2 linked regions of the Salipiger sp. CCB-MM3 genome follow. The protein of the gene in region 1 interacts with the protein of each later gene in a pairwise test. Links are inferred from orthologs where the notes say so. Each region holds a gene or a part of one and is shown on either strand. Other genes may lie near its edges.

Region 1 (7,693 bases):
GTCGCCCTGCTTGATGCGCTCTTCTGCCGCGTCCCATGCGCTGCTGTCAAAGCCGTCCGGGTGGTCCATGAGGCCCAGCGTGAAGAGATGCCAAAGCGCGTGGTAGCCATCGTAGCGGCCCGAGCCACGGGTGCTTGCGGGCGGGGTGATGCGTGCCATGATCCTACCTCCTCAGAGCCACTCGGCGCGGGCGCGCAGCATTTGCTCTTCCAGCACCACCTCGAACACCGGCGTCAGCATCCGCGCCAGATCATGCCCGGCCTTGGTGTCGGCGGGGTAGTGGATGCCGGCCCATTCGCGGTTCTCGGCGATGCGCCGGGCGCTGCGGAACAGCTCTACGATGCCCGGATGCTCGGGCAGCACGCGGCTGAAGACGAAGGCAATCGAGAACGACTGCAGCGAATGGTTCGATGGCCATGAGGCATGCGCCGGCACCGGGATATAGGGCCGCAGGCGCGGCTCGACCGCACTGGGGCGCGGCACGTTGAAGCGCTCCTTGTAGCGCATGCCCACCTCCTCGGCGAGGCGGGCCACCATCAGGAAAAGCGCCACCGTGTGGTCATAGCCGGACAGGTTTTCGATCCCCAGTGGCCGCAGGTAGCCCGACAGCTCCAGTTCGGCCTCGCGCAGGATCTCGTCTTTGCGCCCTCGGTGCGCGTCGGTGTCACGCAGCACCTGCTTGTCGAAAAGCTCCAGCGTTTGGGCGTGGAGCACCGAGAGGGCAGGGGGCAGGCCGATCGGCAGGTCGATCCAATAGTCGCGCAATTGGTGCAACCGTTCGATCTCGCGCCACGGTAGCAGGATGTCCCCGTATTCGTAAGAGGCGCTGCCGCCCTCGACGTTGGTGCGGTTCCTGTTGCGGTTGCGATTTCGGTTCCTGTTGCGATTGCGGTTACGGTTCCTGTTGCGGTTCCGGTTCAGAACTGCCGAAGCGCCGCCGCTGCCCGCGGCATTGGCCCCAAGAACCGCCGCGCCGCCCGCCACCAGTCCCGGCGGAGCCTCGGCGGGGGCGCTCAGCTCAAAGCTGTCACCGACCGCAAGCAGCCAACTGTTGCGAAGTGTCTCTCCAAATGAAGACATGTCCCTCTCCCGATCTTTAGCAAATCGCTTTTTTCAAACCCGCGGACAAAATGAGACGTCCGTTTTCATCATTCACCGCCATGCGGTTCCGGTCCACCCAGCTGGGCGAGAAATCCGGGTCCATCTCGCGGATGCGCCCGATGAGGACGCGCGCCTCGTCGAGCTTTCCCAGATGCGCGAGGCTGATGGCGGTGTAGCGCAGTGCCGCGCCGAAGCGGGGCCGCCGCGCCAGAATGCGCTGGCCCAGTGCCGCCGCGCTGTCGAAGCGCGCCTCAAGCGTGTCGATCATGCAGCGCGTCTGCTCATAGGTGAAGGCGAGCGGGCTGCAGTGTCCCAGTGCCTCGGCCCGGCGCGACGCGGTGGAGGCCAGATCGTAGCGCGCGGTGTAAAGCGCGTGCAGCGCAAGGTGGTCCCAGCTGATCGCCATATAGGGATTGATCTCGACCGCCCGCTTCAGCAGCAACTCGGCGCCCAGCATGTCGTGCAGCACATAGGCCTTGGCGTGGCCTGCCAGCGCCATGGCGACGCCATTCCACGGCTGTTCGGCCTCGACGCGGGCGACAAGATCGGCGGTTTCCTCGGCCACCAGCGGCGAGAAGCTCTGCCAATGCTCGCCCACGGTGAAAGTGTTCAGATAGGCGAGAATACTGAGGTAGGTGGTGCTTCGCGTGATGCCATAGGCGTGCTGCAACTCGCCTTTGAGCGCGTCAAGCGCGCTGTGATCGAGACGGAACATCTCGACGATGGCGTGGAACGGGGAGATCACCGCGTCGCGCCGCAGCCCGTGTGGCGAGGTCAGCGTATGGCAAATGCGGTCCATGGCTTCGCCGACGAAACGGGCGAGCGCGGTGCTTTCGACGCTCATCTGTGTTTTGTCGATCGGGGGCGAAGAGAGTGACCAGAGCAGGCTGTTGTCGCTGCCGTGAAACGCCTGAAGCCGAAGGCCCGCGCTGTTGCCGAAGCAACTGCTGCTCATCCGCAGCAGGATGTCCGGGCGATTGTTCAGGCTGTCGCCGGGCACGGTTCCGGGCAAGGTCTCGCGAAAGTCGTTGATCGTCGTCGGCACGAGGTGCTGCACGCCAAAGATCAGCTGTTCGAGCAGCGTGTCGGCCTGAAACCGCAGCATGCTGTCTGCGGGTTGGCTGGCACTGGGCAGAAGTCCGATCACCGCGCCGCGATGGGGGGCGGGGTCTTTGGAGGGCCCGGGTGAGGCTGCCTCTGCCGTCGGGGCCTCCAGCAGACGCTCGCGCCAATGGCTGCGCTGAACCCGCAGCCAATCTTCGAATTCGTCATCCGCCGAGCGGAGGTCGAGCCCTTCGAGCAGTTCGGGAACCGCAGCACCGTAGCGCTCGCGCAGGCGCGCCATTTCGTCTGGCTGATCCAAGGCCAACACGTCAATCCACAGATTTTCGGTCTGCAGAGTGATGCTGGCGCTGTCGGAGAGCAGCAGCCCCTCGCCTCCGGCCTTGGTGAGACCACGGCGCAGCGCATAAAGCGCGCTGCGCAGGCTTTGCGAGGCAAAATGCGCCTCTTTGTTGGACCACATCAAACTCTGCAGGCGGCTGCGGCGGATAGTGCCCCGCGGCGCGAGCGCCAGCATCGCCAGCACCGCCTGCGCGGGCTGACTTTGCGGCGTGCAATCACGACCCTCGCGATCCTGAAGACACAGGGGCCCGAGAAGGTGCAGCCGAATAGACGTGTACTGTTCAATCAAAGGTCTCAAATGCGGCCGCTTTTTACAAAACTTGCAGACAATCTTGCGGCGCATCATGCGCGATGATTGTCGCCGCAGTCAGCAAAAATCACCCAAGTTCAATGCAAAGGGGCCTTCTGCCGTGCTTCATGAGGCGATGTTGCACTCGGAAATTGACGTTAAACCTGAGGTGGAACGCGAAGGGCCGCACCGGAGATTTCCGGCGCGGCCCATATGGCCATGCGGAGGTGACCGAGATCACCTACAGCATATTGCTATGCAGTCGTCTTACGACACAACATCCATGATGCGGCCTTTGAGCTGCGCGTCGTTCTCATCGGTGTAGATGAGGGCGCGGATCTGGCTCACCTGCTCGGCGGTCAGAACGGTCAGGTCAGCGTCGGGCGCGAGGGTCTCGACGCGCGACACTTCTGCCGGGGTCAGCGCCGGGGTGGCTTCGTCGGCGAGCGCCATGAGCTGAGCCTTCACATCGTCATCGGTGTCAGCACCGTTGATGATCGCCAGAGCGTCGCCGCGCTGCTGACCGGTCATCATCATCACCGTTTCGGCGGGCAGGTATTCTTCGATCTGCGCCATCTGCTCGGCCGAGAAGGTCATCGGCTCTTCGTCGCGCATGGCGATGGCTTCGATCTTCTCACCCTTGTGGATGTCCGAGTCGCCGCTGTTGGCGATGGCGAAGGCTTCGATGACCTGCTGGTCGCTCAGCATCTCGACATTGACGTCGGGCGCATACTGGTTGATCAGGTTGGACTGCTCTTCCGTTGCGGCAAGCGCGCCGGTGGCAAGAACCGAAGAGAGGGCGGTAATGGTAAGAATGCGTTTCATCGTATAGTCCTCCATAAAGAGTTTCTCGTAGCGGGTGGCGGGTCGTCGCCTTTTCGCTTCTGGCCACCCAACCCCGCCGGTCGGAAAAGCGTTCCGCCGCTGAGGTGTCGAAATTTCCCGTGTAATTTCCGTGACCTGCCTTGATGGTCGGGCTGGGCCGAGCGAGGCGCGCGCGAACGCGGCGGCACTGATCCAGTTCCATCACGTTCGGCCATGTGCGTTCAGGAGTTTGTCATCGGAAACTCAGCGGTCAGGCGACCAAACTACCGCTCTCTCTGCTTCAAGGCGTGTGCGTCACCTGCAGGTCCGCGCCGCAGCCGCAACAGACCTCGCGAGCGGGACTCTGCTTGTCACACGCGGCGACCGGGCGTATACGACCCGCCAACCGAGGATTTCCCGCAAGGCAGACCTGCATGACCAACCCGCTCCAGTTCATCCAGCAGACGCGGTCCGAGATCGGCAAGATCGCCTGGCCGACCCGTCGCGAAGTGGTGCTGACCACGATCACCGTCTTTGTCATGGCGACGCTGACCGCGATCTTTTTCGCGCTGGTCGACATCCTGATCCGCACGGGTCTGCAAGGCCTGCTGTCCTTCTTCGGCTGAGCCGGGGCAGGGGGCGCTGTCCCCGTCCGCATGTGCGGACTCCCCCGGGATATTTCAGCCAAGAGGAAGCGCCTTTATAGCGCAGAGGGCTTGCCGGCGGGCAGCCCTTGAAATCGGCGCCCGGTGGCGGTAGTGCACGACCAACTTACCCAGAGCGGGCGTGCAGCGATTCGGTTGCACGCCGGTTTTCTTTTGGGGCGCGGCGCATCCGCGACGAACCTGCAGCACGCCTTCGGGCGCGCATCTGAACAGGCCGCTGGCAAGGTGGCCGAGAAACGAAGAGGGGCCCGATGGCGAAGCGGTGGTATTCGGTGAGCGTTCTGTCGAACTTCGAGAAGAAGATCGCGGAGCAGATCCGTCAGGCGGTGGCCGAGCAGGCGCTTGAGGACCAGATCGACGAGGTTCTCGTGCCGACCGAGGAGGTCATCGAGATCCGCCGCGGCAAGAAGGTCACGACCGAGCGCCGCTTCATGCCGGGCTATGTGCTCGTGCACATGGAAATGTCTGATCAGGGGTATCACCTGGTCAACTCGATCAACCGGGTCACCGGTTTCCTTGGTCCGCAGGGCCGCCCGATGCCGATGCGCGACGCCGAAGTTCAGGCGATCCTCGGCCGGGTCCAGGAAGGCGAAGAAGCGCCCCGCACGCTCATCCACTTCGAGGTGGGCGAGAAGGTCAAAGTCAACGACGGCCCCTTCGAGGGCTTCGATGGCATGGTCGAGGGCGTGGACGACGACAACCAGCGCCTGCGCGTGTCGGTGTCGATCTTTGGCCGGGAAACCCCGGTCGAGCTGGAATTCACTCAGGTCTCGAAGCAGGGCTGAGCGTCTCGGCGGGGGTGACCCCGCCAACAGGTGGGAGGCGAGGGCAGCGCGCTGCCCGGACCAGACCACACCATAGAACGCTTGGCGGACGCGTCCGTCGGGCATGGAAAAAGGAGAGGCCAGATGGCCAAGAAACTTGCTGGCAAGATGAAGCTGCAGATTCCTGCAGGCAAAGCCAACCCGTCGCCGCCCGTGGGTCCGGCACTGGGTCAGCGCGGCATCAACATCATGGAATTCTGCAAGGCGTTCAACGCCAAGACGCAGGACATGGAAGTTGGCGCACCCTGCCCGACCGAGATCACCTACTATCAGGATAAGTCCTTCACCATGGACATCAAGACGCCCCCCGCGTCTTATTACCTGAAGAAGGCTGCCGGTCTGAAGCCCGTTGGCAAGCGTAACCGTCCCCGTGGTGCCGAGAACCCCGGCCGCGAGACCGTTGCGACCGTCACCGTCGCTCAGGTGCGCGAGATCGCCGAAGCGAAGATGAAGGACCTGTCGGCGAACGACGTCGAGCAGGCAATGCAGATCATCCTTGGCTCGGCCAAGTCGATGGGCATCGAGGTTAAGTAAGATGGCAAAACTCGGAAAACGCACCCGCGCCGCCCGTGAAGCCTTTGCCGGCAAAGAAGACGTGACCGTTGAAGAAGCGGTCGCTCTGATCAAGGCAAACGCCTCGGCCAAATTCGACGAAACCGTCGAGATCGCGATGAACCTCGGTGTTGACCCGCGTCACGCAGACCAGATGGTCCGCGGCGTTGTCGGCCTGCCCAACGGCACCGGCAAAACCGTGCGCGTCGCAGTCTTTGCACGTGGCCCGAAAGCTGAAGAAGCTCAGGCCGCTGGTGCAGACATCGTGGGCGCCGAAGACCTGATGGAAACCATTCAGGGCGGCACCATCGATTTCGATCGCTGCATCGCGACCCCGGACATGATGCCGATCGTCGGTCGTCTGGGCAAAGTGCTCGGCCCGCGCAACCTGATGCCGAACCCGAAGGTCGGCACCGTGACCATGGACGTCGCTCAGGCGGTCAAGGACGCGAAGGGTGGCCAGGTTCAGTTCAAGGTGGAAAAAGCTGGCGTGATCCACGCCGGTGTTGGCAAAGCGTCCTTCGACGAAGCCAAGCTCGCCGAGAACATCCGTGCCTTCGTTGGCGCGGTCGCCAAGGCGAAGCCGACCGGTGCAAAGGGCACCTACGTTCAGAAGATCTCGCTCAGCTCGACCATGGGCCCGGGTGTGTCGGTTGACGTGACCTCGGCCAACGTCGAGTGATCTGACCCGATCTGATTGCGAAGGCCCCGCCGGAAACGGTGGGGCCTTTTGCATTTGGGTGCGGTGTTAGCTTCGACCGTCGTCAAGTCTCGGCGGGGCAGGGGAGACGGCGGATCTAGGCGCGAATTGCAAGCCGTGGCGCTGGTTCGCATCTTAGACACCTGCGTGATTGCATCTTGCGGAACCGGTGGTAGACTGCGCGTCTCCGCATTTGGGGCGATCCGCCCTTGGCAAGGGGCGTAAAACCCGGTAAGCGGAGCAGACGAGGGCAGCGCACGATTCGTGGCGGCCCTCGATTTCGTCCGAGACGGTGGGTGAGCGGCGGATTCTTGATCTGTTTTCTCTTAAATCCTGCCTGAGACGGGAAGAGACATAACGTTCCGGGCCTTGTGTTCCGGTGGCGCGATGTGACGACCCGATCGGACCTTGAGGCCGGGGAGACCCGGCAGAACGAGCCGGAGGGGTCGAATCCCCTCCATAACTTGGAGTGAAACTGTGGATAGAGCCCAGAAAGAGAAAGTGGTCGAGGAACTCGGCCAGATCTTTGAAAGCTCTGGCGTCGTGGTGGTTAGCCGCTACGAAGGTCTCACGGTTGCCGAGATGACGGATCTTCGTGCCCGCGCCCGCGCGGCTGACACGTCGGTTCGCGTCGCCAAGAACAGGCTCGCCAAGATCGCTCTCAAGGGCTCGGAGTGCGAAAGCATTTCCGAATACCTCGAGGGCATGACCGTTCTGACCTACTCCGAAGACCCCGTGGCAGCTGCCAAGGTGGTTGAGGACTTCGCCAAGGCAAACTCGAAGTTCGAGATCCTCGGCGGCGCAATGGGCGGAACGGCTCTGGACCGGGCCGGTGTCGAGGCCGTGTCGAAAATGCCGTCGCGCGATGAGCTTATTGCTTCCATCGTCGGCTGCATCGGCGCGCCTGCTTCGAACATCGCCGGTGCAATTGGCGCACCTGCATCGAACATCGCCTCGATTCTCTCGACCATCGAAGAGAAAGCGGCGTAACGGCATCCCACCAGATCTTCGTGGGGTTGAAGACCCGCACGTTGGAACACATCTAGCTAGACGGAATACGTAAAATGGCTGATCTTAAAGCACTTGCAGAGCAAATCGTCGGTCTGACGCTGCTCGAAGCACAAGAACTGAAAACCATCCTCAAGGACGAGTACGGCATCGAGCCCGCAGCAGGCGGCGCAGTGATGATGGCTGGTCCGGCAGCTGGCGGCGACGCAGCAGCTGAGGAAGAAAAGACCGAATTCGACGTGATCCTCAAGTCGGCAGGCGACAAGAAGATCAACGTGATCAAAGAAGTCCGCGGCATCACCGGCCTGGGCCTGAAAGAAGCCAAAGAGCTGGTGGAAGCCGGCGG
Region 2 (3,811 bases), 310 kb from region 1 along the record:
CGCACGGACCCAGTCCACCACATGCACGCGCTGGCCAAAATCCTCGCGCAGAGCTTCGGCCCGCGTCCGGGTCCGGTTGCTGAGATAGAGCTTGGGCACCCCCGCATCGAGCAGCGAGGCGATCACCGCCCGCGAAGCGCCGCCTGCACCCAGCACCACGGCCGGGCCGCTGGCCGCCTGCCAGTCGGGCGCGCTCTGACGCAGGTTCTCGATAAAGCCGTAGCCGTCGGTGTTGTCCGCATAGATGCTGCCGTCGTCGCGGAAGGTCAGCGTGTTGGCCGCACCGATCAGCGTCGCCCGGTCCGAAACCACATCGGCGATCTCCATCACCCGCTCTTTATGCGGAATGGTGATGTTCACCCCAACGAACCCGATCTGCGGCAGCAGCCGAAGCGTCTCGGCCAGTTTGGCGGCGGGCACATCCATCGGGATGTAATGCCCCGGCAGCCCGTAGCGCTTCAGCCAGTGGCCGTGCAGCAGCGGCGAGCGGGAATGCGCGATGGGCGAGCCGATGACGCCCGCGAGCGGAATCTTGTGGTCGGTCATCCGGCAATGATCCCCCGTACCTGCAAAAAGGCCAGAAGCTCGAGCAGAGGCAGGCCGAGAATGGTGAAATGACTGCCCTCGATGCTGGCAAACAGGCGCACGCCCTCTTCCTCCAGCTTGAAGCCGCCGACGGAGCTACGCAGGCTTTCCCAGTTTCGCTCTATATAGTCGTCGAGATACGCTTCGGAAAACTCGCGCATCCGCAGCCGCGCCACACCCACATGGCGCCAGACCGGCTCGGCGTTTTCATAGATCACCGCAGCCGACAGCAGGCTGAGCCGCTGGCCCCGCAACTCCATCAGCTGCGCGCGGGCTTCTTCGGGGCTGCGCGGCTTGGAATAGAGCGTGCCGTTGCAGCTCAGCACCTGATCGCAGCCCAGCACCAGCGCGCCGGGATTTTTGTCGGAGGCTTTGCGCGCCTTATACTCGGCCAGAGCGTCGGCCACATCGCGCGGCGGAGCGCCTTCCGCGAGAAGTGAGTCGCGAATCGACTCTTCATCGACGCGCGCGACCTCGATTCCAAAGGAAACGCCCGCCGCACGGAGCAGTTCGGCGCGGATTTGCGAGCCGGAGGCGAGGATGAGCGGAAGACTCATGTGGATAAACCTGTTCGCAGCCTTGGGTCTTTGTCAGAGGAAGCTTCTGGGGAAAATCGTCCGCAGTTTCAAGGCTGGGGAGATCTCTCCGGTTTCACGATGTTCCACGGTGATTCCTGAGTCTGTGGGTTTGGAAAACTCCTCGCTGTGGAGAAGCTCGTGGACGACCACCTGTTTAAGATCTTTCCACAATGAAGCAAAACCCCGAGAGATCCCTTGCTGCGTTGATCCAAAGGCCGATTCCTCCAAAACTGCGCCAAGGGATCTCCGCAGATCTATCCACAGGATCTCTCCACGTGGACGAAAGCCCCTGAACCATTTGATCCACCGGTCTGGGGCTCCCCTAAAAACAAAATCATCTCTCTTTTTTCTTTCTTTAAATTGAGAGAGACCGGGCCCCGCCCAGACCCGCCGCCGGGAATTGACTTCGACGGGGGGAGGGGATAGGCATTCTCTCAACACCCGTCCGGGTGGGATCTTCCCGAAAGACATGACAAAGAACGGCCGACCGCGGCCCGGAGGACTGCATGACAAGTGCCGAAAGCACTGAACGGCTGAACCTGTCCGATCTGAAGGCGCAAAGCCCGAAAGATCTCCTCGCCATGGCCGAAGAGCTCGACATCGAGAACGCCTCGACCATGCGTAAAGGCGAGATGATGTTCCAAATTCTCCGCGAGCGTGCGGATGAGGGTTGGACCATCTTCGGCGACGGCGTTCTTGAGGTGCTGCAGGACGGCTTTGGCTTCCTTCGCTCGCCCGAGGCAAACTATCTGCCGGGTCCCGATGACATCTATGTCTCGCCCGAGATGATCCGGAAGTATTCGCTGCGCACCGGCGACACCATCGAAGGCGAGATCCGAGCACCCGACAATGAAGAGCGCTACTTCGCGCTGGTCGACGTCTCTGCGATCAACTTCGAAGACCCGGAACGCGCCCGTCACAAGATCGCCTTCGACAACCTGACACCGCTCTATCCTGACGAGCGTCTGAAGATGGAAATCGAAGACCCGACGATCAAGGACAAATCGGCCCGCATCATCGATCTGGTCGCGCCGATCGGTAAGGGCCAGCGTTCGCTCATCGTGGCACCGCCGCGGACCGGTAAGACGGTTCTGCTGCAGAACATCGCCACCTCGATCGAGAAGAACCACCCCGAGTGCTATCTGATCGTCCTGCTGATCGACGAACGTCCGGAAGAAGTGACCGACATGCAGCGTTCGGTGAAGGGTGAGGTTGTCTCCTCGACCTTCGACGAGCCTGCCACGCGCCACGTTGCCGTCTCGGAAATGGTCATCGAAAAGGCCAAGCGCCTTGTGGAGCACAAACGAGATGTTGTGATCCTTCTTGACTCGATCACAAGACTTGGTAGGGCGTTCAACACCGTCGTGCCGTCGTCGGGTAAGGTCCTGACCGGTGGTGTCGATGCCAACGCGCTGCAGCGTCCGAAGCGCTTCTTCGGTGCCGCGCGGAACATCGAAGAGGGTGGCTCGCTCACCATCATCGCCACCGCGCTGATCGACACCGGCTCGCGTATGGACGAGGTGATCTTCGAAGAATTCAAAGGCACCGGCAACTCCGAGATCGTTCTCGACCGCAAGGTTGCCGACAAGCGCGTCTTCCCGGCGATCGACATTCTCAAGTCGGGCACCCGGAAAGAGGACCTGCTCACCGACAAGGTCGACCTGCAAAAGACCTTCGTGCTGCGCCGTATCCTCAACCCGATGGGCACGACGGACGCGATCGAGTTCTTGCTCTCCAAGCTCAAGCAGACGAAGACGAACGGCGAATTCTTCGACTCCATGAACAGTTAAACATAAACCGCAAAGGAGGCGGGGATGGATACGATCTTCGCACTTGCCAGCGCGGTCGGCAAAGCAGGCGTTTCCGTGGTGAGGGTTTCCGGACCCTCCGCATGGGACGCCTGTTCTCGTCTTTGCGGCGACATTCCCGCGCCGCGCCGCACCGCGCTGCGCCGCCTGACCGATGGGGCAGGGCAAATCCTCGACGAAGCGCTGGTTCTGGTCTTCGAAGAGGGCAAAAGCTTTACTGGCGAACGCACTGTCGAATTTCATCTGCACGGCAGCATCGCGATCCTGCGTGCCGTTCTGCGCGAGCTTGGCGCGATGGACGGGATCCGTCAGGCCGAGCCCGGTGAATTCACCCGGCGCGCGCTGGAGCATGACCGCCTCGACCTAACACAAGTCGAAGCGCTGGCGGATCTGATCGAAGCCGAGACCGAAAGCCAGCGCAATCAGGCGATGACCGTCTTTGCGGGCGCACTTGGGCAAAAGGTCGAAGCCTGGCGCGAGGATTTGATCTTCGCGGCCTCTCTGCTTGAGGTCACCATTGATTTCGCCGACGAGGAAGTGCCTGTCGACGTCTCGGACGACGTTCGCGCCGCGCTTCTGAAAGTGAAATCCGAGGTCGACCGCGAACTGGCTGGCGTCGATGCGGCGGAACGCATTCGCAGCGGCTTTGAGGTCGCCATTGTTGGGCGTCCGAATGTGGGTAAATCCAGCCTGCTCAACGTGCTCGCCGGTCGCGACGCTGCCATCACCTCGGAACACGCCGGGACGACCCGTGATGTGATCGAGGTGCGCATGGAAATCGCCGGACTCCCGGTGACGCTGCTCGACACCGCGGGTTTGCGCGAAGCGGCGGATCCGGTC

Evidence for each region.
Region 2: the proteins of nusG (region 1) and rho interact in binary tests that used the Escherichia coli proteins (3 or more experiments, as listed by UniProt). The link is inferred for Salipiger sp. CCB-MM3 from one-to-one orthologs.

The regions. Positions count from the first base shown.
Region 1 is NZ_CP014595.1:1,901,760-1,909,452, forward strand. Bases 3,285-6,281 are described here. They hold nusG (transcription termination/antitermination protein NusG), read left to right. Parts: upstream 3,285-4,514; coding sequence 4,515-5,048; downstream 5,049-6,281. Other genes in these bases: AYJ57_RS09235 (hypothetical protein), read right to left, coding at 3,285-3,619; secE (preprotein translocase subunit SecE), read left to right, coding at 4,033-4,224; rplK (50S ribosomal protein L11), read left to right, coding at 5,172-5,621; rplA (50S ribosomal protein L1), read left to right, coding at 5,623-6,281. Also shown: AYJ57_RS09220 (S8/S53 family peptidase), read right to left, coding at 1-159; AYJ57_RS09225 (phosphatase PAP2 family protein), read right to left, coding at 172-1,080; AYJ57_RS09230 (tetratricopeptide repeat protein), read right to left, coding at 1,097-2,626; more of AYJ57_RS09235, read right to left, coding at 3,062-3,284; more of rplA, read left to right, coding at 6,282-6,321; rplJ (50S ribosomal protein L10), read left to right, coding at 6,817-7,329; rplL (50S ribosomal protein L7/L12), read left to right, coding at 7,404-7,693. UniProt on the Escherichia coli protein: Part of the processive rRNA transcription and antitermination complex (rrnTAC). The complex forms an RNA-chaperone ring around the RNA exit tunnel of RNA polymerase (RNAP).
Region 2 is NZ_CP014595.1:1,595,141-1,598,951, reverse strand. What follows is about bases 936-3,811. They hold rho (transcription termination factor Rho), read left to right. Parts: upstream 936-1,669; coding sequence 1,670-2,953; downstream 2,954-3,811. Other genes in these bases: mnmE (tRNA uridine-5-carboxymethylaminomethyl(34) synthesis GTPase MnmE), read left to right, coding at 2,978-3,811; AYJ57_RS07710 (Maf family protein), read right to left, coding at 936-1,142. Outside these bases: AYJ57_RS07715 (shikimate dehydrogenase), read right to left, coding at 1-546; more of AYJ57_RS07710, read right to left, coding at 543-935. UniProt on the Escherichia coli protein: Facilitates transcription termination by a mechanism that involves Rho binding to the nascent RNA, activation of Rho's RNA-dependent ATPase activity, and release of the mRNA from the DNA template.